Regions from separate parts of the Klebsiella sp. WOUb02 genome, predicted to be linked through region 2. Evidence: predicted binding sites of a transcription regulator. Region 2 holds the regulator's gene; each other region holds the start of a gene.

Region 1 (5,970 bases), 1.3 Mb from region 2:
CCGGTACGCATGCTGCTGGATAAGAACGGCAACAACCTCGCCGGCCAGGTGGAGTTTGAGAGCTTCAACCGCCAGCTGAGCGCCGTTAACCGCCATACCGGCAGTAAGCTGGTCAACGCGGTGCAGCAGGACGTTCACGCGATCCTGCAGCTCGGCGAAGCGCAGGTCGCGAAGGCCGCTCAGGCGCTGATCGCAGCGGCGCGCGATGAGGCTAACGACAAGCTGTCGGCGGAGCTGTCGCGTCTGGAAGCCCTGAAAGCGGTGAACCCGAACATCCGCGATGACGAACTGTCGGCCATTGAGAGCAACCGTCAGCAGGTGATGGATGCGCTGGCCCAGGCCGGCTGGCGTCTGGATGCGCTGCGTTTAATCGTCGTCACTCACCAGTAACGGAACGCAAATATGGCGATGGAAAACTACAATCCGCCGCAGGATCCCTGGCTGGTCATCCTCTATCAGGATGAGCACATTATGGTGGTCAACAAGCCGAGCGGCCTGTTGTCCGTGCCGGGGCGCCTGGAGGAGCATAAAGATAGCGTGATGACGCGCGTGCAGCGCGACTTTCCGCAGGCCGAGTCGGTTCACCGGCTGGATATGGCCACCAGCGGCGTGATTGTGGTGGCGCTGACCAAAGCGGCAGAGCGCGAGCTGAAGCGTCAGTTTCGCGAGCGCGAGCCGAAGAAGCAGTACGTCGCCCGCGTGTGGGGTCACCCGCAGAAAGCAGAAGGTCTGGTGGATTTGCCGCTGATTTGCGACTGGCCGAACCGGCCAAAGCAGAAGGTGTGCTACGAAACCGGCAAGGCGGCGCAAACCGTGTATGAGGTACTGGAATACGCGGACGATAACAGCGCCCGCGTGCGCCTGAAGCCAATTACCGGGCGCTCGCACCAGCTACGCGTGCATATGCTGGCCCTCGGCCACCCGATTCTCGGCGACCGCTTTTATGCCACGCCGGAAGCGCTGGCGATGGCCCCGCGCCTGCTGCTGCACGCGGAGACGCTGACCATCACCCATCCCGCTTTCGGCAACGCAATGACCTTCCGCGCGCCGGTCGACTTCTGACCGCTGATTCCCCGGGCTACGGCGTAAGCGCCTTACCCGAGCTACCCCTCCTCTCCGCTAAGCGCGGCGAGAGCGGGGTTTCTCACGCATTCAGCCGTTAGTCGCGGGCAAACCAGGCGTCAATCATCTGCTCTACGTGAGCGGCCGACTGCTGCGGGTGGCGATCGTTGCTCTCGGCAGCTGACGGGCGGCTCTGCAGGCCGTCCGCCGGGCAAATCACTTCGATATTCCATAAACGCCCCAGCGGATGGGATTGCGTCAGCTCCGTGCACAGCGCGTTAATTTCAGCGGCAGAGTGCTCAACGCACCACAGCGCTTCCGGCCCGGTCGGCAGCCACTGCACCTGACGGTCCAAGGTTTGCCAGCGGTGTTTCCACAGCAGCTGATCGAAAGCCTGCAGCGCCACGCCCATCATATTGCGATAGCGGATGCTGTCTTTCTCCGCGCCCGGCGTCACCAGGGTGAGCGAAATAACCGGCTGCTGATAATGGGTTAACCAGTCGTTCTGACGAGCTTCACGCTGCGCTTTCACCGCCAGCAGGTTTTCAACGCTGGCGCCCGCACGGGCGGGAGTATCCACGGACATTAATTCCTCTCCTTCACTGAATAAAATAACGGCGGCAGGGGCCGTCGCGATAACGGATTTCGCTGCTGATTGTATCGCTAAATGCACAGAATTTAGGATACAGGACAAAGAAATTTTCTTCGTCCTGTGGTGCGAAATAGCAGTTTTTCCTGTTAGCACAGAACTAAATCACGCCATAAAGTGGCTCAGAAACAGCAGGCCCAGAGAGACATTGATCGCTCCACCGATGCGGGTGGCGATTTGGGCGAACGGCATCAGGTTCATGCGGTTGCCGGAGGTCAGAATCGCCACATCGCCGGTTCCTCCCTGGCCGCTCTGGCAGCAGGAGACGATCGCCACATCGATCGGATGCATACCAATTTTTTTACCGACAAAGAATCCGGTCGCCACCAGCGCGGAGACGGTGCTGATAATCACCAGCAGATTAGTGATAGTAAAGGCGTTAACCAGCTCCTGCCACGGCGTAATGGCGACGCCAACGGCAAACAGAATCGGATAGGTCACCGCCGTGCGGAAGAACTTATACACCACCTGAGAGCCCTCCTGCAGGCGCGGCGATACGCCGTTGGCCAGCTTCAGCAGCACCGCCAGAAACAGCATCCCCACCGGCGCCGGCAGGCCAATCATCTTTTGGCCCAGCATCCCCAGCATATAGAGCAGCACCGCCAGCAGCGCCCCGGACGCCAGCGTCGCTACGTCCGTTTTGCCGCCGACGCTTTCGTCACCGGCGGTTTCGCGCTGCGTTTCATTGCTGCGGTTCGGCATCAGCAGGCCTTCGCCGGTCAGATGCGGGAAGCGCTTGCCCAGCTGGTTCAGGCTGCCGGAGATGACAATCGCCGTCAGGCTGCCCAGCATAACCATCGGCAGGACGCGGCCTAACGCGACGCCCTGATCCATATGCATCAGCGCGGCATAGCCAATCGACAGCGGTATCGCCCCTTCCCCTACGCCGCCGGCCATAATCGGCAGGACGATAAAGAAAAACACCTGGAACGGCTCCAGGCCTAATGCCGTCCCGACGCCAACGCCGACCAGCATGCCGACAATTTCACCGCACAGCATCGGGAAGAAAATGCGCAGGAAGCCCTGAATCAGCGTGGTGCGGTTCATGCTCATGATGCTGCCGACGATAATGCAGCAGATGTAGAGATAGAGAATATTGGTCGACTTGTAGAATTTGGTGGTGGATTCCACCACCACGTCCGGCAGCAGGCCGTAATGGACCAGCGCCGAGGGAATAAAGGTCGCACAGATCGCCGCCGCGCCGAGCTTGCCGAGCACCGGCAGGCGCTTGCCAAACTCGCCGCAGGCAAAGCCAAAAAACGCCAGCGTCGCCACCATCACCACAATGTCGCTCGGCAGCTTGCCGCCCAGACAGTCAAGGGCAATTAAGCCGCCGGCCAGCAGGAACAGAGGCAGCGGGATAATCCCGACTTTCCGGTTGTCCATAACGTGCCACCAGCGCTGTTTCAGCGTGGCCTTTGGGGTGTCGATGGGGTCGAGGGTCGCAGAGAATGCATTGTCTGTGGTGCTCATAGGTTTAGCCCTTTAGTTATTATTCATCTTCAGACTAGGGAGGAATAAGCCGACTTAATGTGAGGATCGCCAGATTAAAAATGAAGTTTTAATGGGCACTATGGTTTTTATGGTTTCTATTACCGGCGTGATATATCTCTGATTTATTAGCGTGGTTTTTATGGTTTTTTGTCGTCAGCGCTATAGATCATTTATAAATAGGCTTCGCGGATCGTTTCCGTTCCCTGACCCCGGCGCAGGCGGCCGCTCGTTTCTTGCCCGCCTTACTGAGACTCTGAACAAAGCCTATGAAAGTTTCCTTTCAATTTAAGCTGTTTATTTCCCTGGTGGCGTTTTTCTCGATCCTGTTCGCCCTGCTGGGCGTTTATTACTATTTCGATGCCAGCCATCAGCTTTATCAGGAGATGAGCGCCCGCGCCCAAATACAGGCCGAAGAGATCGCCCTGATGCCCAATTTACGCCAGCAGGTTGCCCGCAAGGACCCGCAGGGAATAAAAACCTTTATGCAGGAAATCGCCGCCCGCAGCGACGCCAGCTTTATTGTTATTGGCGACGCGCGGGGCCTGCATCTGTTCCACTCCGTGCATCCGGAGTGGGTCGGCACCCGGCTGGTGGGCGGCGATAATCAGGCGGTGCTGGAGGGGAAAACCATTACCACCATCCGCAAAGGCGGGCTCGGGGTTTCGCTGCGCAGCAAGGCGCCGGTGCGTAACGACGCGGGCCAGGTGGTGGGGATTGTTTCCGTCGGCTATCTGACCAGCTATCTCGACAGCGTTACGCTGCAAAAAGTGATCAATATCTTCGTCGCCGCCGTGCTGCTGCTGGTTGCGCTGTTTATCTTCTCCTGGTACTTCACCCGCAGCATCAAAAAGCAGATCTTCTCCCTGGAGCCGCGGGAGATCGGCCTGCTGGTGCGCCAGCAAAAGGCGATGATGGAGTCGATTTATGAAGGGGTTATCGTTATCGATCATACCCGCCGCATTAACGTCATTAACCACGCCGCCCGCAGCCTGCTCGGCCTTAGCCAGCCCGCGCACCAGCTGCGCGGGCAGTCCATCGATAGCGTCATCGTTCCGCAGCCGTTTTTCGCCAGCGGCGAGATGCTGGAAAACGACACTCACGATGAGCTATGCCGCTTCAACCAGCTCACCGTCCTTGCCAGCCGGGTGCGCATCATGCTGGAGAATTCGCTGCAGGGCTGGGTGATCACCTTCCGCGATCGCGATGAAATCAACTCGCTTAGCGCCCAGCTCAGCCAGGTGAAGCGCTACGTGGATAACCTGCGCATCATGCGCCATGAGCAGCTGAACCGCATGACCACGCTTTCCGGCCTGCTGCATATGGGCCACTACGACGAGGCCATTCGCTATATTCAGGCGCAGTCGGAGCACGCTCAGGAATTGCTGGACTTCATTTCATCCCGCTTTAGTTCGCCGACGCTCTGCGGCCTGCTGCTGGGCAAGGCCGCCCGAGCGCGCGAGAAAGGCGTCGTGCTGAGCTTCGATCCCGCCTGCCACATCGACCGGCCACTGCCGTCGTTAATCGAATCGGAGCTGATCTCGATTATCGGTAACCTGCTGGATAACGCCATTGAAGCCACCCAGCGCGCCGAATCGCCGCACGAGCCGGTTGAAGTGCTGATCCAGCTCAACGCCCGGGAGCTGATGATTGAAGTGGCCGACCGCGGCGTCGGTATTCGCCCGGAGATCCGCGATCGAATCTTTGAACGCGGCGTCACCACTAAAACCCGTGGCGATCACGGCATCGGCCTGTATCTTATTGAACATTATGTCACTCAGGCTGGCGGCACCATCGAGGTTGCCGATAACTCGCCGCGCGGGGCCATCTTTACGCTATTTATTCCCGCCGACGGTCCGGCCCACCCGCCACAAGGGGCAAACTATGCATCATGACCTGGTCGATGTGCTGATCGTCGAAGATGAGAGCGAGCTGGCGCGGCTGCACGCCGAGCTGATTCAAAAACACCCGCGCATGCGGCTGGCGGGAATGGCCGCCTCCCTCACCCAGGCGCGGCAGATGCTCAACGCCAGCCCGCCGCAGCTGGTGCTGCTCGACAACTATTTACCCGACGGCAAGGGGGTGACGCTGATGACCGACCCGCTGCTGGCTAGCGCCAACTGTTCGGTGATTTTTATTACCGCCGCCAGCGACATGGAAACCTGCAGCCTGGCCATTCGCAACGGCGCCTTCGACTACATCCTTAAGCCGGTCTCCTGGAAACGCCTGAGCCAGTCTCTCGAACGCTTCGTTCAGTTTTACGACCAGCAGCGGGAGTGGAAGATTGTCGACCAGCAAAACGTTGATTCGCTGTACCAGCTGCAGGCGAAAAACTATCGCGCCGATAGCGGCAGCAAAGGGATTGAAGAGAAAACGCTGGCGCTGGTGCAGAACCTGTTTAGCGGGCGGGAAGAACACTGCTTTTCGGTCGATGAGGTGGTGAACGACGCCGGCCTGAGCAAAACGACCGCCCGCCGCTATCTGGAGCACTGCGTGGAAACGGGCTTTCTGGAAGTGGAAATGCTGTACGGCAAAATTGGCCATCCGCGGCGGATGTACCGCCGCGCCAGGAGCTCGTCCTGATGCCTCTCCCCGGCGGGAGAGGCCGACAACTCAGAAACCGCGCTGCTCTTTGACCAGCTCCCAGGCCTTCTGAATATCCTGCGCCTTCTGCTTCGCCATCTCCATCATTTCCGGCGGCAGTCCCTTCGCCACCAGCTTATCCGGATGGTGCTCGCTCATCAGCTTGCGGTAGGCGCGCTTGACGG
Region 2 (14,073 bases):
GCGGCCACCCACAGCAGATGGGTGTAGAGAACGCCGAGATTCAGCGCCATGCCAACGGAGATAAAGAACAGGCCGAGCAGCAGCCCTTTAAACGGCTCAATGGCGATTTCCAGCTCGTGGCGATACTCGCTTTCAGCCAGCAGCACCCCGGCGATAAAGGTCCCCAGCGCCATCGACAGGCCGAGCGCATCCATAAAGAGCGCCGAGCCCAAAACCAGCAGCAGCGTCGCGGCGGTAAAGACCTCACGCACGCCGGAGGCAGCGATGAAGCGGAACACCGGCCGCAGCAAAACACGACCGCCGATCAGCATGCCGGCAAAGGCCAATACCTTCATCCCGATGGTGACCCAATCAAAGCGATCGCCGCCAGATCCGGCCAACAGCGGCACCAGCGCCAGCGCGGGGATCACCGCTAAATCCTGAAACAGCAGCACGGAGAACCCCAGCTGGCCGGATTCACTGCGGCTCATCCCCTTCTCGCGCATCAGCTGCAGCGCCATCGCCGTGGAGGACATCGCTAAGCCAATCCCGCCGACAACCGCCGCCTGCCACGAAAATCCGGTGACCATCAGCAGGCCGCCGAGAAGTGCCGCGCTGCACAAAACTTGGGCCGCCCCAACGCCAAAGATAGAGCTTCGCAGACGCCAGAGCTTCGACGGATTGAGCTCAAGCCCGATGATAAACATCAGGAACACCACGCCCAGCTCGGAAAAATGGAGAATCTCATCAACGTCGTTGATGAACCCCAGCCCCCACGGGCCAATGGCGATCCCGGCGAGCAGATAGCCGAGTACCGCGCCAATCCCCAGCCGGGCGGCCAGCGGCACCGCGACGACGGCGGCGAACAGAAACAGCACGCCAGCCAAAAGCAGATCAGCTCCCTCCATTTATGACTCCTCCTGCCGCGATGGGGTTGGCCAGCCAGTCACGATAGGCGCGCGCGTGGCTTTTCAGATCGGCAGGCGATTGCCGACGGGCCCAGTAGACAATTATCGGGCTCATCCAGTGCATCCGGCACATGCCGGCGGTCAGCTCGAAAGGACGCAGAATATCGTTCATTGGATAGCGGTTAGCGTCGCGGCGGTAGGCGCTTTCCGGCTCGCCGGTGGTGATCACGCTACGCCAGTACTTTCCCGCCAGCTGATTTCCCCCTGCGCCGCTGGCAAAACCGCGGCTGAGAACTCTGTCCAGCCACTCTTTTAGCAGCGCCGGGCAGCTCCATGTATAGAGCGGATGCTGGAAAACAATCACCTCATGCTGACGCAGGAGATCCTGCTCCCAGGCAATATCGATAAAAAAATCTGGATAGTGTGCGTACAGATCGTGCACGGTGACGTTCGGCAGCTGTAAGGCCGGTTCAAGCAAAACCCGGTTGGCCACGGAATCCTGAGATTCTGGGTGGGCATACAGCAGCAAAACCTTCGCTGTCTGAGACATCATTCCCCTCCCAATGTCTTCTGGTGGCCTGAACAACGGCTGCGCCTCAGCGCAACCAGAATGACTTTGTGTATCGTCTTCATTTTGGGCTACCATTGCGGCCCGGTGGAGCAATTTGCTACCACATTACATTATCATAATGACAAATTAACATAGTCTGAACATACGGCGCCTTATGATTGTTTTCTCCTCGTTACAAATTCGTCGCGGCGTACGCGTCCTGCTGGACAACGCCACCGCTACCATCAACCCTGGCCAAAAGGTCGGTCTGGTGGGCAAAAACGGCTGCGGTAAATCCACGCTGCTAGCGCTTTTGAAAAACGAGATTAGCGCCGACGGCGGCAGTATGACCTTTCCGGGCAACTGGCAGCTGGCGTGGGTTAATCAGGAAACCCCTGCTCTGGCGCAGCCGGCCATTGATTATGTTATTGACGGCGATCGGGAATATCGCCAGCTCGAGGTCGATTTAAATCAGGCCAACGAGCGTAATGACGGTCACGCCATTGCGACGGTGCACGGCAAGCTGGACGCCATTGACGCCTGGACCATCCGCTCGCGCGCCTCGAGCCTGCTGCACGGCCTGGGCTTCAGCAACGAACAGCTGGAGCGCCCGGTGAGCGACTTTTCCGGCGGCTGGCGCATGCGCCTGAACCTGGCGCAGGCGCTGATTTGCCGCTCTGACCTGCTGCTGCTGGATGAACCGACTAACCACCTCGATCTCGATGCGGTGATCTGGCTGGAAAAGTGGCTCAAAAGCTACACCGGCACGCTGATTCTGATCTCGCACGATCGCGATTTTCTCGATCCGATCGTCGATAAAATTATTCATATCGAACAGCAGAGCATATTCGAGTACACCGGCAACTACAGCTCGTTCGAAATCCAGCGCGCCACCCGCCTGTCGCAGCAGCAGTCGATGTATGAGAGCCAGCAGTTGCGCGTCGCCCATCTGCAAAGCTATATCGATCGCTTCCGCGCCAAGGCCACCAAGGCAAAGCAGGCCCAGAGCCGCATTAAAATGCTGGAACGCATGGAGCTTATCGCCCCGGCCCACGTCGATAACCCGTTCCACTTTAGCTTCCGCGCGCCGGAAAGCCTGCCCAACCCGCTGCTGAAGATGGAAAAAGTCAGCGCCGGCTACGGTGAACACATCATCCTCGACTCGATCAAGCTGAATTTAGTTCCCGGTTCGCGCATCGGCCTGCTGGGGCGCAACGGCGCTGGCAAATCGACGCTCATCAAACTGCTGGCCGGCGAGCTGCAGCCGCTGCAGGGTGAAGTGGGGCTGGCCAAAGGGATTAAGCTTGGCTACTTCGCCCAGCACCAGCTGGAGTTCCTGCGGGCGGATGAATCGCCGCTGCAGCACCTGGCGCGCCTGGCGCCGCAGGAGCTGGAGCAGAAGCTGCGCGACTATCTTGGCGGCTTCGGTTTCCAGAGCGATAAGGTCAACGAAGCGACCCAGCGTTTCTCCGGCGGCGAAAAAGCGCGCCTGGTGCTGGCGCTTATCGTCTGGCAGCGGCCTAATCTCCTGCTGCTCGATGAACCGACTAACCACCTTGACCTCGATATGCGCCAGGCGTTAACCGAAGCGCTGATTGATTTCGAAGGCGCGCTGGTGGTGGTCTCGCACGATCGCCACCTGATACGTTCGACCACCGACGATCTCTATCTGGTCCACGACGGCAAAGTTGAGCCGTTCGACGGCGATCTGGAAGATTATCAGCAGTGGCTGAGCGACTCGCAGAAGCAGGAGAGTCAGTCGTCCGAGGCGATAAAAGATAACGGCAACAGCGCCCAGTCCCGCAAGGACCAGAAGCGCCGGGAAGCGGAGCTGCGCACCCTGACGCAGCCGCTGCGTAAAGAGATTACCCGTCTTGAGAAAGAGATGGATAAGCTCAACGCCCAGCTCGCGCAGGCGGAAGAGACATTAGGCGACAGCAGCCTGTATGACGCATCCCGCAAAGCGGATCTGACCGCGTGTCTGCAGCAGCAGGCCAACGCGAAATCAGGGCTGGAAGAGTGCGAAATGGCCTGGCTGGATGCGCAGGAACAGCTGGAGCAGATGCTGCAGGAAGGCTAAGCCCTGCTGGTTGAGCGCGCGGCCCCGACGGTTCACAGACAGTGAACTTTCGGGGCCTCTCTGCATGCCGCCGGAGGCCATATCGCGCCCGCTCCTTTTCGCGTAACCTCTGCCGACGGGCCACAAGACCACATATTGGCTAACCTGCGCACGGCATGCGCGGTATAGTATTTATAAGATTCTTAATTGTTCTGGTGCTATGGTTGAAATCATCCCCACAGAAATGACGCCCCCCGAAGACGATTCGCGCGAGTTTCACCCGATGCGCGGCGTGGGCAATCGTCATCTGCAAACCATGCTGCCGCGGCTGATCCGCCGCAAACTGGGCTTTACTCCGCACTGGCAGCGCCTTGAACTCCCCGACGGCGACTTTATCGATTTGGCCTGGAGCGAAGATCCTGAGCTGGCCCGGAATAAACCGCGGCTGGTCGTTTTTCACGGTCTGGAAGGGAGCCTGCACAGCCCTTACGCTCACGGTCTGATCCACGCCGCCATGCAGCGCGGCTGGCTTGGCGTGGTGATGCATTTTCGCGGCTGTAGCGGCGAGCCTAACCGTAATAACCGCATCTATCACTCCGGAGAGACGGAAGACGGCACCTGGTTCCTGCGCTGGCTGCAGCGCGAATTTGGACCCGCGCCTACCGCCGCCGTCGGCTATTCGCTGGGCGGTAATATGCTCGGCTGTCTGCTGGCAAACGAGGGCGATAGCATCCCGCTCGACGCGGCGGTCATCGTGTCGGCCCCGTTCATGCTGGAAGCCTGTAGCTATCATATGGATAAAGGCTTCTCCCGCGTCTACCAGCGCTATCTGCTCAATCTGTTAAAAGCCAACGCCGCGCGCAAGCTAAAAGCCTACCCGGGCTCGCTGCCGGTTGATTTACGCCAGCTAAAAGGCATGCGGCGCATTCGCGAATTTGACGATACCATCACCGCCAAAATTCACGGCTTTGCCGATGCGCTGGACTACTATCGCCAGTGCAGCGCGATGCCGCGCCTGAGCGATATCACGAAACCCACGCTGATCATCCACGCGAAAGACGATCCGTTCATGGACCATCACTCCATTCCGCCGCAGGAGCAGCTGCCGGCCAACGTCGAGTATCAGCTGACCGAACAGGGCGGCCACGTCGGGTTTGTCGGCGGCACGCTGCGCAGGCCGGAGATGTGGCTGGAAAGGCGGATCCCGGATTGGCTAACGCGCTGGCTGGAAGGAAAAAAATGATTATTCCCTGGCAGGATCTGGATCCCGAAACGCTGGATAACCTGATTGAAAGCTTTGTGTTGCGCGAAGGCACCGATTATGGTGAACATGAACGCTCGCTGACCGATAAGGTCGCCGATGTCAAACAGCAGTCTGAAAAGCGGAGAAGCCGTACTGGTGTGGTCAGAGCTGCACGAGACGGTCAACATCATGCCCCGCAAGCAGTTCCACGGCTAAGGCGGCGCCACACCATCGTTTAATCTGGGAGTTGATATGTCTGCCAAACATCCGGTGATTGCCGTCACGGGCTCCAGCGGCGCGGGAACCACCACCACCAGCCTCGCCTTTCGCAAGATCTTCGCCCAGCTGAACCTGCGTGCCGCCGAAGTCGAGGGCGATAGCTTCCATCGCTATACCCGCCCGGAAATGGACATGGCGATCCGCAAAGCGCGGGATCAGGGGAAACACATCAGCTATTTTGGTCCGGAAGCGAACGACTTCGGCCTGCTGGAAAATACCTTCCTCGAATACGGACGCAGCGGAACCGGCCAGTCGAGAAAATATCTGCATACCTATGACGAGGCCGTGCCGTGGAATCAGGTGCCGGGCACCTTCACGCCCTGGCAGCCGCTGCCGGAGCCGACCGACGTCCTGTTTTACGAAGGGCTGCACGGCGGCGTTGTCACTCCGCAGCACAACGTGGCGCACAACGTCGATCTGCTGGTGGGCGTCGTGCCTATCGTCAACCTGGAGTGGATTCAGAAGCTGATCCGCGACACCAGCGAACGCGGGCATTCCCGCGAGGCGGTGATGGATTCGGTCGTCCGTTCGATGGAGGATTATATTAACTTCATCACCCCGCAGTTCTCGCGCACCCATATCAACTTCCAGCGGGTCCCCACCGTTGATACGTCGAACCCCTTCGCCGCCAAAGGCATTCCCTCGCTGGATGAAAGCTTTGTGGTGATCCACTTCCGCAATCTGCAGGATATCGACTTCCCGTGGCTGCTGGCGATGCTGCAAGGGTCGTTTATCTCGCATATCAACACGCTGGTGGTGCCGGGCGGCAAAATGGGGCTGGCGATGGAGCTGATCATGGCGCCGCTGGTTGAACGGCTGATGGCGGGGAAAAAGATCGGTTAAGCCGTTAGCAACCCCGGCGGCGACGCAAACCGGGGCGACGGGCTGGTCATTCGGCTTAGCCCGCAATAACCTCGTACGAATGCGTGATATTTACCGCTTTTTGCAGCATCAGCGCCACCGAGCAGTATTTTTCCGCCGACAGGTCCACCGCCCGCGAAACGGCCGCATCCTTCAGCTCGCGGCCGGTGACGATAAAATGCAGGTTGATGTGGGTAAACAGGCGCGGCGCCTCTTCCCGACGCTCAGAGGTCAGCTTCACCTCACAGTTGGTCACATCATGGCGTCCTTTCTGCAAAATTGAGACCACGTCGATGGCGCTGCAGCCGCCGGCGGCCATCAGCACCATTTCCATCGGGCTCGGCGCTTTATCCCCGGAGTTGCCGTCCATCAAAATCTGGTGGCCGGAAGCCGACTCACCAATGAAGGTTAACCCTTCGACCCATTTCACACGAGCTTGCATAAAACTTAACTCCAAGGTTGCAATTTTCCTGACAGATTACGCGCACATAACAAATCTGGCAACGGAAGGCGACCTGCATCATGCTGAAGCGAGACACCAGGAGACATGCGGCAAAAGCTATGCTAAAACAGTCAGGATGCTACAGTATTACATTGATGTACTGCATGTATGCAGAGGAATTCACATTACAGGCTGCAGAAAAATCACCAGCCAGCTTCCCAGGCATAGGGAAACAATACGATTGCATGCCCGGATGCCGTGTAGTGTCGGCACCCGGAGATAGCTTATAACAGAGGATAACCGCGCATGGTGCTTGGCAAACCGCAAACAGACCCTACCCTCGAATGGTTCTTGTCTCATTGCCACATTCATAAGTACCCATCTAAAAGCACGCTGATCCACCAGGGTGAAAAAGCAGAAACGTTGTACTACATCGTCAAAGGCTCTGTGGCTGTGCTCATCAAGGATGAAGAAGGTAAAGAGATGATTCTCTCTTACCTCAACCAGGGCGATTTCATCGGTGAATTAGGCTTGTTTGAAGAAGGCCAGGAGCGTAGCGCCTGGGTACGTGCGAAAACCGCATGTGAAGTGGCCGAAATCTCCTATAAAAAATTCCGTCAGCTGATCCAGGTTAACCCGGACATCCTGATGCGTCTCTCATCGCAGATGGCCCGCCGTCTGCAGGTTACCTCTGAGAAAGTCGGTAACCTTGCCTTCCTTGACGTCACCGGCCGTATCGCCCAGACGTTGCTGAACCTGGCAAAACAGCCTGACGCCATGACTCACCCGGACGGTATGCAAATCAAAATTACCCGTCAGGAAATCGGTCAGATCGTCGGCTGCTCGCGTGAAACCGTTGGCCGTATTCTGAAGATGCTGGAAGATCAAAATCTGATCTCCGCCCACGGTAAAACTATCGTCGTCTACGGCACGCGTTAAGCTGATAAAACGGCGTATTGCTCCCGCAATACGCCGTTTCTGTTTTCCCTCTATGTGGCGCAGGCTGATTTACCACCCGGAAGTCAACTACGCACTGCGGCAAACGCTGGTGCTGTGTCTGCCGGTCGCAATTGGCCTCCTTCTCGGTCATCTGCAGCAGGGCCTGCTGTTCTCGCTGGTTCCCGCATGCTGCAACGTCGCCGGTCTTGATACGCCGCATAAACGTTTCTTTAAACGCCTGATTATTGGCGGCTCGCTTTTTGCCGGCTGCAGCCTGATCGTTCAGCTCCTTCTCCAGCATGATATCCCGCTCCCTTTAATTCTCAGCGGCCTGACCCTGCTCCTTGGCGTCACGGCGGAAATCAGCTCGCTGCACGCGAGGCTGCTGCCCGCCTCGCTGATTGCCGCCATCTTTACCCTGAGCCTCGCCGGCAATATGCCGGTCTGGGAGCCGCTGCTGATCTACGCGCTCGGCACGCTGTGGTACGGGCTATTCAACTGGTTCTGGTTTTGGCTATGGCGCGAGCAGCCGCTGCGCGAATCGCTCAGCCTGCTCTACCGGGAGCTGGCCAACTACTGTGAAGCCAAATACAGCCTGCTGACCCAGCATATCGACCCGGCAACCTCGCTGCCTCCTCTGCTGACCCGCCAGCAAAAGGTCGTCGATCTGATCACCCTGTGCTACCAGCAGATGCATATGCTGGCGGCCAATCAGCGTAACGATCATAAGCGCCTGCTGCGGGCGTTTCAGATTGCCCTCGATCTCCAGGAGCACATTTCCGTCAGCCTGCATCAGCCGGAAGAGGTGCAGAAGCTGGTCGAACGCAGCCACGCTGAAGCGGTAATCCGCTGGAATGCGCAAACCGTCGCGGCGCGGCTGAGGGTACTGGCGGACGACATCCTGTACCACCGCTATCCGCAGCGCTTTAACATGGATAAGCAGATCGGCGCGCTGGAGAAGATTGCCTCGCAGCACCCCGACAACCCAGTCGGGCAGTTCTGCGCATGGCACTTCGGCCGCCTTGCCCGGGTGCTACGCACCCAGCGGCCGCTGTACGCGCGTAACCTAATGGCCGATAAGGAGCGGCGCCTGCCGCTGCTGCCTGCGCTAAAAAGCTATCTCTCTTATAAATCGCCGGCTTTGCGCAGCGCCGCCCGCATCTGCGTGATGCTCACCGCCGCAAGCCTGATGGGTAGCGCGCTAAATCTTCCCAAACCCTACTGGATCCTGATGACGGTGCTCTTCGTTACCCAGAACGGCTACGGCGCGACGCGGGTCCGCATCGTCCACCGGGCGGCAGGGACCCTTGCCGGCCTGGTGATTGCCGGACTGACGCTGCACTTCCACGTCCCGGAGGGCTATACGCTGACCGCGATGCTGATTATCACGCTATTGAGCTATCTGATTATTCGCAAGAGCTACGGCTGGGCGATGGTGGGCTTTACCGTCACGGCGGTGTATACCCTGCAGCTGCTAACGCTCAACGGCGAACAGTTTATCGTCGCCAGGCTTATCGATACGCTTATCGGGTGCCTGATCGCCTTCGGCGGGATGGTATGGCTGTGGCCGCAGTGGCAGAGCGGGCTGCTGCGTAAAAACGCCCACGACGCGCTGGAGGCGGACCAGGAAGCCATCCGCCTCATTCTCAGCGAAGACCACCAGGCGCCGGCGCTGGCCTATCGGCGGATGCGCGTCAATCAGGCGCATAACTCGCTGTATAACTCGCTGAATCAGGCGATGCAGGAGCCCGGCTTTAACTCACGTTATCTTGACGATATGAAGCTGTGGGTCACCCATAGCCAGTTTATTGTCGAGCATATCAACGCCATGACCACGCTGGCCCGCGAGCACAACATGCTGACGCCGGATCTGGCCCGCCGCTACCTTGAATCCTGTGAGATTGCGCTGCAGCGCTGCCAGCAGCGGCTGGATACCGACGGCCCGGGCAGCGCCGGCGAGGTGAATATCATGGAGTCGCAGGATGCGGACGTGCCCCGCGGCCCGCTGAGTACCATGGAGCAGCACCTGCAGCGGATCCTCGATCATCTGAACACCATGCACACCATCTCGTCGGTGGCATGGCGTCAGCGCCCGCATCACGGCATCTGGCTACGCGCAACTAAGCGCTAAGCACGCGCTGTACGGCCTGCGCGAAGCGCGCCATCCCTTCATCAATATCGCTATCATCAATGACCAGCGAGGGCACAAAACGCATGACGTCGGGTCCGGCATTGAGCACCATAACGCCCGCATCCGCCGCGGCATACAGGAAATCGCGCGCCCGGCCGCGATGCTGCGGCTTCAGCTCAGCGCCGATCAGCAGCCCCATGCCGCGAATATCGCTAAACAGATCGAAGCGGGCATCAATCTGCTGTAGCTGCTGCACAAAGCGTTCGCGCTTCGCGTTGACGCCGTCCAGTACCTCAGGCGTGTTAATCAAATCAAACGCCGCGTCGGCGACGGCGCAGGCGAGCGGATTTCCCCCGTAGGTTGAACCGTGGGAACCGGCATGGAAGGCGCTGGCGATATCATGGGTAGTCAGCATGGCGCTAATCGGAAAACCGCCGCCGAGCGCTTTCGCGCTGGTCAGGATATCCGGCGTCACGCCGTAATGCATATAGGCGAACAGCGAACCGGTGCGCCCCATCCCGCACTGCACTTCATCAAACACCAGCAGCGCCTGGTGCTGGTCGCACAGTTCACGCAGGCCTTTGAGGAACTCCGGGGTTGCAGCCATTACGCCGCCCTCGCCCTGAATCGGCTCAACCACCACCGCGCAGGTGTGATCGTCCATAACCGCCTTCACCGCGTGCAGGTCGTTGAACGGCACGTGAACGATATCCGCCGGCTTCGGCCCGAAGCCGTCAGAATATTTCGGCTGCCCGCCAACGGAGACCGTAAATAGCGAACGGCCGTGGAAAGCGTTATGGAAGGCGATAATTTTGGTTTTATAGGGGCTATGGCGGGTGATCGTGTAGTTACGCGCCAGCTTGAATGCGGTTTCGTTGGCTTCGGTGCCGGAGTTCATAAACACCACGCGATCGGCGAAGGTGGCATCGACCAGCTTGCGGCCCAGGCGCAGCGCCGGTTCGTTGGTGAAAACGTTGCTGGTATGCCACAGCGTTTCCCCCTGCTCATGCAGCGCCGCAACCAGCGCCGGATGGCAATGACCTAGCGCCGTGACGGCAATACCACCAGCAAAATCAACGTACTCCTTGCCCTGCTGATCCCATACGCGGCTACCTTTACCTTTTACCGGAATAAACTCTGCCGGTGCATAAATCGGCAAAATAACCTCATCGAACGTGGCGCGGGTAATTGCCGGTTGCTCAGTTGCCATGTGATGCCATCCTTCTTCGTTATGCAATAATGATAGTGATATTATAATCACAAAATATGCATAAAAAATCAGTCAATGGCAACTACAAATCACCGTTTGAGGAAGTTTGCCAGCAGCTGATGCCCCTGCTCGCTGAGGATGCTTTCCGGGTGAAACTGCACCCCTTCGAGATCCCACTCGCGATGGCGAATGGCCATGATCTCTCCGCTCTCGCTGCGGGCCGTCACCTCGAAGCAGTCAGGCAGAGTATCCGGGTCAATGACCAGAGAGTGGTAGCGGGTGACGGTGAGGGGATTATTTAACCCCTGAAATACGCCGCGTCCGTCGTGGCTGACGGGCGAGATTTTTCCGTGCATGACTTTGGCGGCGCGGACGATGGTAGCACCAAAAACCTGGGCGATAGCCTGATGGCCCAGGCAGACGCCCAGCAGCGGCACCTTCCCGGCATAATGCCCGATGACGGCCAGGGAGATCCCCGATTCATCCGGCGTACAGGGGCCGGGAGAAATAACGATTTTCTCCGGCGCCAGCGCCGCGATCTCCGCCAGCGTCAGCTCATCGTTACGCTTAACCAGCACCTCGGCCCCCAGCTCGCAAAAATACTGGTACAAATTCCAGGTGAAAGAATCATAGTTGTCGATAAGCAGGATCATGGCGGCTCCGGAAAGAATAAAACCGGGCTATTCTACTCAGATTCTCGCGCTTCGCTTACCACTTTGGCAAAGATCCGTTCAAGCGGCTGCGGATCGCCCATGGCCCCCAGCTGATTAGCCCGGCTCCACTCTTCAGGATCGATATCACGCCAGTCGAGGATAAAGCCGGCATGAATCGCCAGCTGCTCAAAGAAAATGCGCTGCGCCAGCCCGCTGCCGAGACGAAAAGGGTGTAGCACGTTGATTTCACCGTAGTACCAGCTCAGGCGCGTAATAAAAGCGCTGTGCTCCAGACCGTTAAGATAGTTCTCCTCCTCCAGAGCCCGCATCAGCGCGTTGCCCTCCTTTTCAATCCATGCGAAATGACAAAAAGGCGTATCTCCCTGATAGATATCAATCTCCCGATACCGTCCGGCCCAGGAAAAGATATCCTGGTAGAGCTGATGGTGAATCGCGCAGAGATAGGGCAGCCCGCGCCCGCGCGGCCCTAAGGGAATCGTCGCCGCCCGTAGCGAGGTGACCTCCAGCATCACCTGCTCCAGGCGCCGGGCCTGGCGAATACCGGGAAGATTGCGCAATACGTCGAGTGCGGGGTAGAGGTAGGGATCGCGGTCGTCGCCATATTTACTGCTCATGACGCCCCCTCAGCTCAGCAAGACGCGCCAGCGCTTCCTCGGCGCTTAGCGTCACCAAAGGTACGACGCTTCCTTCCAGGCGACGGCTGGCCTGAAAATTCACGCTGCGAGTCTGTTCCCAGAGCCGGGATTTTTGCTTATCGGTAAGTGAACGCATGCTCGCCTCTCTTATCGTCCCCTGTGCCACAAGTATAAGCAGCAATTTCGGGTCGCGCAGAAAGGCGGAAACAACGGCGCGAGCGTGAGTCGCCCGCGCGGGAGAACTTAAGGCAGGACCTTCGCTGAGAGGATCACGACAGGTTTTGACGGCACGTTCTGGTACGGTCCGACGTTATGCGTTTGGACCTGGGAAATCTTGTCGGCGACGTCCATTCCTTTGACGACTTTACCGAACACCGCGTAGCCAAAATCACGCTGTCCGTGGTCGAGGAAGGCATTGTCGGCAATGTTGATGAAGAACTGGCTGGTCGCGCTGTCCTGATCGGCGGTGCGCGCCATCGCGATGGTGCCGCGGGTGTTACGCAGGCCGTTGTCCGCTTCGTTCTTGATCGGCGGGTTCGGCTGCTTTTGCTGCATCTGTTCGCTGAAGCCGCCGCCCTGCACCATGAAGCCCGGGATCACGCGGTGAAAAGTGGTGTTGTTGTAGAAGCCGCTGTTCACGTACTTGAGGAAGTTGTCGACGGAAACCGGTGCTTTCTGGCTATTTAACTCCAGCTCAATATTTCCCGCAGAAGTCGTCAGCAAGACATGAGGATCGCCCTTCGCTGCCATAGCCGGGGAAAAAGCGGAAATAGCGAAAACGGCAGCTACCGCCGCCAGAGTTGATTTGAGCATCGAGATTCCTTAACGGAGCAGAAAAAAAGCAAGTGCTTTGATTCTAAAGAGCCTTTGCATCCTGGGCCAGCCTTTTACCTAATTTTACGTAGCTGAAACAGTTGTAACGAGGCGCCCGACGATCGGCTAAATATTTAAAAGCGATCTACATCACAACAATCTATGCAAAAAGAACTGCATTTCATAATAAACGTTTGCTTACATCACTCGAATGAATAAAATCTGTTCGCCCTGGCGCAGAGTCAACGCGCTTTACATTTCTATTCACAGGCCAGTCATGACTAACAGCAATCGTATCAAGCTCACATGGATCAGCTTCTTCTCCTACGCCCTGACCGGGGCGCTGGTGATCGTCACCGGGATGGTGATGGGGAACATCGCCGATTACTTCCATCTGCCCGTTTCCAGTATGAGCAACACCTTCACCTTCCTTAACGCCGGGATCCTGATCTCTATCTTCCTCAACGCTTGGCTGATGGAAATCGTACCGCTGAAAACGCAGCTGCGTTTTGGCTTTATCCTGATGGTACTGGCGGTAATCGGGCTGATCTTTGGCCACAGCCTGACGCTGTTCTCCGCGGCGATGTTCGTGCTGGGTCTGGTCAGCGGGATCACCATGTCGATCGGCACCTTCCTGATAACTCATATGTATGAAGGCCGCCAGCGCGGCGCTCGCCTGCTGTTCACCGACTCCTTCTTCAGCATGGCGGGGATGATTTTCCCGATGGTTGCCGCCTATCTGCTGGCCCGCAGCATCGAGTGGTACTGGGTGTATGTCTGCATTGGTCTGGTTTACGTCGCTATCTTCGTTCTGACCTTCGGCTGTGAATTCCCGGTGCTGGGTAAAAAAGCGCAGCAGGACAGCCAGCCGGTAGTCAAAGAGAAGTGGGGTATCGGCGTGCTGTTTCTTTCCATCGCCGCGCTGTGCTACATCCTTGGCCAGCTGGGCTTTATCTCCTGGGTGCCGGAATATGCCAAGGGCCTGGGCATGAGCCTTGGCGACGCGGGTAAGCTGGTGAGCGATTTCTGGATGTCGTACATGATCGGTATGTGGTCATTCAGCTTCATTCTGCGCTTCTTCGACCTGCAGCGCATTCTTACCGTTCTGGCAGGCCTGGCAACGGTGCTGATGTACCTGTTTATTAACGGTTCCCCTGAGCATATGCCGTGGTTTATCCTGACCCTTGGCTTCTTCTCCAGCGCTATCTACACTTCGCTGATTACCCTGGGATCGCTGCAGACCAAAGTTTCGTCACCGAAGCTGGTTAACTTTGTGCTCACCTGCGGCACCATCGGGACGATGCTGACCTTCGTGGTCACCGGGCCTATCGTTGCCGCCAGCGGGCCGCT
Region 3 (5,970 bases), 1.1 Mb from region 2:
GAACGCATCGGCAATTCCGGCTTCGACGATAAAGCGCTTCGCTGCCGCACATACCTGTCCGGTGTTCTGATAGCGCCCGATGACCGCCGCCTTCACCGCCTCGTCGAGGCTGGCGTCGTTGAGCACGATAAACGGATCCGATCCTCCCAGCTCAAGGACGCATTTCTTCAGCGCGGCGCCGGTCTGGGCGCCAATCGCCTTCCCGGCGCGCACGCTACCGGTTACCGTCACCGCGGCAATTCGCGGATCGTTAATGGTCTGCGACACACCGTCATTGGTGGCGTTAACCCAGCCAAATACGCCGGCCGGCAGCCCGGCCTGAGCGAAGATGTCGCCGATCAGCGCCGCGCTGCCCATCACGTTTGGCGCATGCTTGAGCAGATAGCTGTTGCCCGCCAGCAGGATCGGGACCGCGCCGCGCAGCACCTGCCACAGGGGAAAGTTCCACGGCATAATCGCCAGAATGGCGCCCAGCGGACGGTATTCGATAACCGCTTTATTATCTTCGACCTGGGTGGCTTCGGTTTCCAGCATCGCCGGACCGTGCCCGGCATACCAGTCGCAGAGATTGGCCGATTTGGTCACTTCGCCGCGGGCCTGGGCAATCGGCTTACCCATCTCCAGGCTTATCATCTGCGCCATCTCCTCCGCCCGGCTGCGCAGAACGCTGCCGACCTGACGCAGCGCCTCGGCGCGCTGGGCCACGCTCACGGTGCGCCAGCGGCGATAGCCCTGCTCGGCGAGAGCAATAGCCGCATCGACCTCCTGTTCCGTAGACCAGGGCAGAGACGACACAATTTCACCGGTGGTCGGATTGACGGAAACCGCATGCGTGGCAGATAAATTCATCGTTATTCTCTCTGTGTTGATGGCGAATGTTGATTGCGAACTGACCTCATTCTGGCTTACGCTCCCATTCATTGAAAATGAATAATATTAAGCAACCTGTTCACAAAAGAAGAATACTATGGACCTGACCCAGCTTGAGATGTTTAACGCCGTCGCCGCCGCCGGCAGCATTACCCAGGCCGCTCAGAAGGTGCACCGCGTCCCTTCCAACCTCACCACCCGCATTCGCCAGCTGGAGGCCGACCTCGGCGTTGAGCTGTTTATCCGCGAGAACCAGCGCCTGCGCCTCTCTCCTGCCGGCCATAGCTTTCTGCGCTACAGCCAGCAGATCCTGGCGCTGGTCGACGAGGCGCGAATGGTGGTTGCCGGCGATGAGCCGCAGGGGCTATTTTCGCTGGGGTCGCTGGAGAGTACCGCCGCGGTAAGGATCCCCTCGGCGCTGGCACTCTATAACCAGCGCTATCCGAAAATCCATCTGGCGCTCTCGACCGGCCCTTCCGGCAATATGATTGACGGCGTGCTCGAAGGCATCCTGAGCGCGGCATTTATCGACGGCCCGCTGGTGCACCCCGGCCTTGAAGGCCTGCCGGTATTCCCGGAAGAGATGATGATCGTCGCCCCCGTGGGCCACGCGCCGATTACGCGCGCCAGCGAGGTGAACGGCGTCAACGTCTACGCGTTTCGCGCCAACTGCTCCTATCGGCGCCATTTTGAAAGCTGGTTCCACGCCGATCGCGCTACGCCCGGGCGGATCCATGAGATGGAGTCCTATCACGGCATGCTGGCGTGCGTGATTGCCGGCGCCGGGCTGGCGCTGATCCCGCGCAGTATGCTGGAGAGTATGCCCGGCCATCAGCAGGTTTCCGCATGGCCGCTGGCCGAAGAGTGGCGCTGGCTAACCACCTGGCTGGTGTGGCGGCGCGGGGCGAAAACCCGCCAGCTGGAGGCGTTTATAGCGCTGCTGAACGAAGATCGGCAACGAGCAGTTTCTCCATAAACAGGCTCAGCGGATCGGGCTGATAAGGGGCAAAGGGGCTGCGCGTTTGAGAGCCGCTGCGGGTATAGAGCCTGATCGCCGCCTGCTGATAGATGCCGGTCTCAAGACGCACGGTGTGGCAGTCGCGGCGGCGGGCCTCTTCTTCCAGCGCCTGCAGCAGCTTTTCACCCAGCATCTGCCCGCGATGGCCGGGGTCGATAAACACCCGCTTCATTTCGCCAAAGCCATCGTCGCCAAGGACGATCGCTCCGCAGCCCACCGCCCGCTGGTTTTCATCCCGGATAAGCAGCACGATAACCGACTCCGCCCGTAGCTGGCTCAGGTCGACGAGGTGGTTACTCTCCGCCGGATAGAGTGATTCCTGGAAAGCGTCCAGCTGGGCAATAAGGGCGGTGAGATCGGGATGGGATAGCGTGGTCGGGGCGATGGTGTACATAGGCGAGCTCCTTTTTTGAGCCACTGTAGCGCAGCGCGTACAGCCGTTTCTCATAGCATTAACTTATACCTCCGGCATCCTCTTGCGCTAACCAATTGAGCCGCAGTAATTTTATGCCATGACGGTTGATATCAGGAACGGACCATGAATAGCAAAGCGCGCAAGGTGATGATCATCGGCGCAGGCAACGTCGGCACCTCGGCGGCCTATGCATTATTAAACCAGAATATCTGCGAAGAGCTGATCCTCGTCGATCTCGATAAAACGCGGGCCCAGGCGCACGCGCAGGACCTTAGCGACGCCGCCGCCTATATGCCGGGAATGATGACCATTTCAGTACGCGATGCCAGCGACTGCGCCGATGTGGATATCGCGGTGATCACCGTCTCCGGCGGCGCGCTGAAAGAGGGAGAGAGTCGGCTGGACGAGCTGACCCGTACGGCGAAAATCGTCCGCAGCATTGTCCCGCGGATGATGGCTAACGGTTTCAACGGTATCTTCCTGATTGCCACCAACCCCTGCGATATTATTACCTGGCAGGTGTGGCAGCTTTCCGGCCTGCCGCGCGGCCAGGTGATCGGTACCGGCGTCTGGCTGGATACCACCCGCCTGCGCCGGGTTCTGGCACAGGAGCTGGATATTGGCGCCCAGAGTATCGATGCTTTTATTCTCGGTGAACATGGCGATACCCAGTTTCCGGTGTGGTCCCACTCGTCGGTGTACGGCTCGCCGATTGCCGAGGTTTACCAAAAACATACCGGTAAGGTGCTGGACCGTCAGCAAATCGCCGACCGGGTGCGCAAACTCGGGTTTGAGATCTATGCCGGTAAAGGCTGCACCGAATATGGCGTCGCCGGAACCATCGCCGAGATTTGTCGCAATATCTTTACCGGTAGCCACCGCGCGCTGGCCATCTCCTGCATTCTCGATGGCGAGTACGGCATTCGCGGCGCAGCGGTCGGCGTACCGGCCGTGCTGGCGCAAAACGGCGTGCAGCAGATTATAGAATTGCAGCTGGCGCCGGAGGAAAGCGAGAAGTTCCTTCATTCGGTGGCGGTGATTAAAGCCAATATCGCCCGCCTCGAATAAGGTATGGCCTGGCGTCGGACAAACTCGGAGCCAGGCCAGCCGCCACAAGACGTGACAGCCCCTTTCACAGGATTACGCTAGCGCAGGCCTATTTTGCCAATCAGGTAGGTGACCGCCTGGCCGCCGATCAGCACCCTATCTCCCTGCCACTGGCAGCGCAGATCGCCGCCGCGGGCCGATACCTGACGCGCCAGCATCTGCGTTTTGCCGAGCTTCTCGCCCCAGTATGGGATTAGCATGCTATGGGCCGAGCCGGTAACCGGATCTTCGGCAACGCCTTCGCCAGGACAGAAGAAACGGCTGACAAAATCGTACTCCTCATCCGCCGCGCTGATACAGACCATCTTGCCGAGCGTCTGGAGCTGGCGCATATCCGGACGGACAGCTTCAACCTGCTGACGGTCGGCCAGCACCACCAGGTAGTCGCGCCCGACCCGCACGTCCAGCGCGTCGCTAATTCCCAGTCCGGCAAACAGCCCGGCGGGCGGGACGGCAACTTCCGTCGTCGACCACGCCGGGAAGTCGAGGGTCAGCCAGTCGCCGCTGCGCGTCACCCGCAGTTCGCCAACAAAGCGGGTGCTGAAAACGATAGTGGCGCTGGGATAGTCAAGATATTCAAAAATAACGTGCGAGGCCGCCAGCGTGGCATGGCCGCAGAGGTTTATCTCATACTGGGTGGTAAACCAGCGCAGCTCATAGCCTGCATCGGTACGCACGAAGAAGGCGGTCTCCGACTGATTGTGCTGCTGCGCCATTTTGAGCAGCGTCTCGTCCGGCAGCCACTCGGTGAGCGGGCATACCGCCGCGGCGTTACCGCCAAAGTTGCGATCGCTGAAAGCGTCCACCAGATAAAAATCAATTTCCTGCATCGCTGTGTTCCTTTTTTTTACTTACCCTCAACATGACATAAAAGCGCGATATGCACACGATCTATATAAAAATTAATCTGTTAGCGTTTTTATCTGCGCGACGGGATAATGAGACTCAGATCACAAAATGATTGTATTTTCAGCAGCAATCGTTTTAAGATCGCCCTCTCTTCTTCCTCTAATCATCACTCAGTTCAAAACCTATGATTACAAACACGGTTTCACGCAAGGTCGCGTGGCTTCGGGTAGTCACGCTGGCGATCGCCGCTTTTATCTTTAATACCACCGAATTCGCGCCGGTCGGCCTGCTGTCGGATATCGCCGACAGCTTCGGCATGGAAACCGCCCAGGTCGGCATGATGCTGACTATTTACGCGTGGGTTGTGGCCCTGATGTCGCTGCCGTTTATGCTGCTCACCAGCCAGATGGAGCGCCGCCGCCTGCTGATCGGCCTGTTTATTCTGTTTATCGCCAGCCACGTGCTGTCGTTTTTTGCGTGGAACTTTAACGTGCTGGTGATCAGCCGTATCGGTATCGCCTTTGCTCACGCGGTGTTCTGGTCCATTACCTCGGCGCTGGCAATCCGCATGGCGCCACCGGGAAAACGCGCCCAGGCGCTGAGCCTGATCGCCACCGGCACCGCGCTGGCGATGGTCTTCGGTATCCCCATCGGCCGTATCGTTGGCCAGTATTTCGGCTGGCGCACGACCTTCCTGGTCATCGGTATTGGCGCGCTGGTGACGCTGGTGTGTCTCTACAAGCTGCTGCCGAAGCTGCCCAGCGAGCACTCCGGTTCGCTGAAAAGCCTGCCGCTGCTGTTTCGCCGCCCGGCGCTGCTCAGCATCTATCTGCTGACCGTTATCGTGGTGACCGCGCACTATACCGCCTACAGCTACATCGAGCCGTTTGTACAGACGGTGGCCGGGATGAGCGGTAATTTCGCCACCGTGCTGCTGCTGGTGCTCGGCGGCGCGGGGATCATCGGCAGCGTGCTGTTCGGCAAAATGGGCAATCAGCACGCTTCGGGCCTGATTAATGTCGCGATTGGCCTGCTGCTGGCCTGCCTGCTGCTGCTGCTGCCGGCATCGCAAAATGCCAACCACCTGATGCTGCTGAGCATCTTCTGGGGCGTGGCGATTATGATTATCGGCCTGGGAATGCAGGTTAAGGTGCTGGCGCTGGCGCCGGACGCGACCGACGTGGCGATGTCGCTGTTCTCGGGGATCTTTAATATAGGCATCGGCGCCGGCGCGCTGGTCGGCAGCCAGGTGAGCACCCATCTGTCAATGGCCTCTATCGGCTACGTCGGCGCCATTCCGGCGCTGGTGGCGCTGGTCTGGGCGGTGATGATTTTCCGCCGCTGGCCGGTGTCGCTGGAAGAAAGGCCGCACCACTCCTGATAGCCAGAATAAAAAAGCCGGGCAGCGCGACGCTGTCCGGCTTTTTTTTATCCATTGCCCCATCAGACATGATAGGTGGTAATGATCTCCAGCACCCCGTTAATAATAAACTGCACGCCCATACACACCAGCAGGAAGCCCATCAGGCGGGAGATCGCCTCGGTGCCGCCCTTGCCGACCAGGCGCATAATCGCCCCGGAGCTGCGCAGGCTGGCCCACAGAATCAGCGCCACCAGCGCGAAGGTAATCGGCGGCGCCGCCAGCACCACCCACTCCGGAAACTCAACGCCGTGCTTCACCGTCGACGCCGTACTGATGATCATCGCGATA

The links. Region 2 encodes CRP, which controls carbon source genes, mostly activating them, when cyclic AMP is high. Its sites were predicted from a motif close to ATGTGANNNNNNTCACAT; they were not measured.
Region 1: the regulator CRP is predicted to act here: its motif matches at 3,242-3,259, upstream of ABOC21_RS20705 (2-hydroxycarboxylate transporter family protein).
Region 3: the regulator CRP is predicted to act here: its motif matches at 4,349-4,366, upstream of ABOC21_RS11780 (sugar transporter).

The regions. Positions count from the first base shown of each region.
Region 1 covers NZ_CP170110.1:2,847,340-2,853,309, forward strand. Annotated here, with positions in the region: partial or broken gene rapA (RNA polymerase-associated protein RapA) at 1-390, shown strand, start outside; gene rluA (bifunctional tRNA pseudouridine(32) synthase/23S rRNA pseudouridine(746) synthase RluA) at 403-1,062, shown strand; gene citX (citrate lyase holo-[acyl-carrier protein] synthase) at 1,160-1,648, opposite strand; gene ABOC21_RS20705 (2-hydroxycarboxylate transporter family protein) at 1,817-3,184, opposite strand; gene ABOC21_RS20710 (ATP-binding protein) at 3,472-5,097, shown strand; gene ABOC21_RS20715 (response regulator) at 5,087-5,785, shown strand; partial or broken gene djlA (co-chaperone DjlA) at 5,816-5,970, opposite strand, start outside.
Region 2 covers NZ_CP170110.1:4,189,250-4,203,322, reverse strand. Annotated here, with positions in the region: gene kefB (glutathione-regulated potassium-efflux system protein KefB) at 1-887, opposite strand, end outside; gene kefG (glutathione-regulated potassium-efflux system ancillary protein KefG) at 874-1,440, opposite strand; gene ABOC21_RS27385 (ABC transporter ATP-binding protein) at 1,613-3,517, shown strand; gene ABOC21_RS27380 (hydrolase) at 3,780-4,739, shown strand; partial or broken gene ABOC21_RS27375 (YheU family protein) at 4,736-4,955, shown strand; gene ABOC21_RS27370 (phosphoribulokinase) at 4,992-5,861, shown strand; gene ABOC21_RS27365 (OsmC family protein) at 5,917-6,321, opposite strand; gene crp (cAMP-activated global transcriptional regulator CRP) at 6,628-7,260, shown strand; gene ABOC21_RS27355 (YccS/YhfK family putative transporter) at 7,313-9,391, shown strand; gene argD (bifunctional acetylornithine/succinyldiaminopimelate transaminase) at 9,381-10,601, opposite strand; gene pabA (aminodeoxychorismate synthase component 2) at 10,691-11,254, opposite strand; gene ABOC21_RS27340 (putative adenosine monophosphate-protein transferase Fic) at 11,287-11,889, opposite strand; gene ABOC21_RS27335 (YhfG family protein) at 11,879-12,046, opposite strand; gene ppiA (peptidylprolyl isomerase A) at 12,154-12,723, opposite strand; gene tsgA (MFS transporter TsgA) at 13,001-14,073, shown strand, end outside.
Region 3 covers NZ_CP170110.1:1,030,187-1,036,156, reverse strand. Annotated here, with positions in the region: partial or broken gene sad (succinate-semialdehyde dehydrogenase) at 1-849, opposite strand, end outside; gene ptrR (putrescine utilization regulator PtrR) at 968-1,846, shown strand; gene ABOC21_RS11795 (GNAT family N-acetyltransferase) at 1,800-2,282, opposite strand; gene ABOC21_RS11790 (L-lactate dehydrogenase) at 2,427-3,371, shown strand; gene ABOC21_RS11785 (PhzF family phenazine biosynthesis protein) at 3,449-4,240, opposite strand; gene ABOC21_RS11780 (sugar transporter) at 4,444-5,640, shown strand; gene ABOC21_RS11775 (MarC family NAAT transporter) at 5,703-5,970, opposite strand, start outside.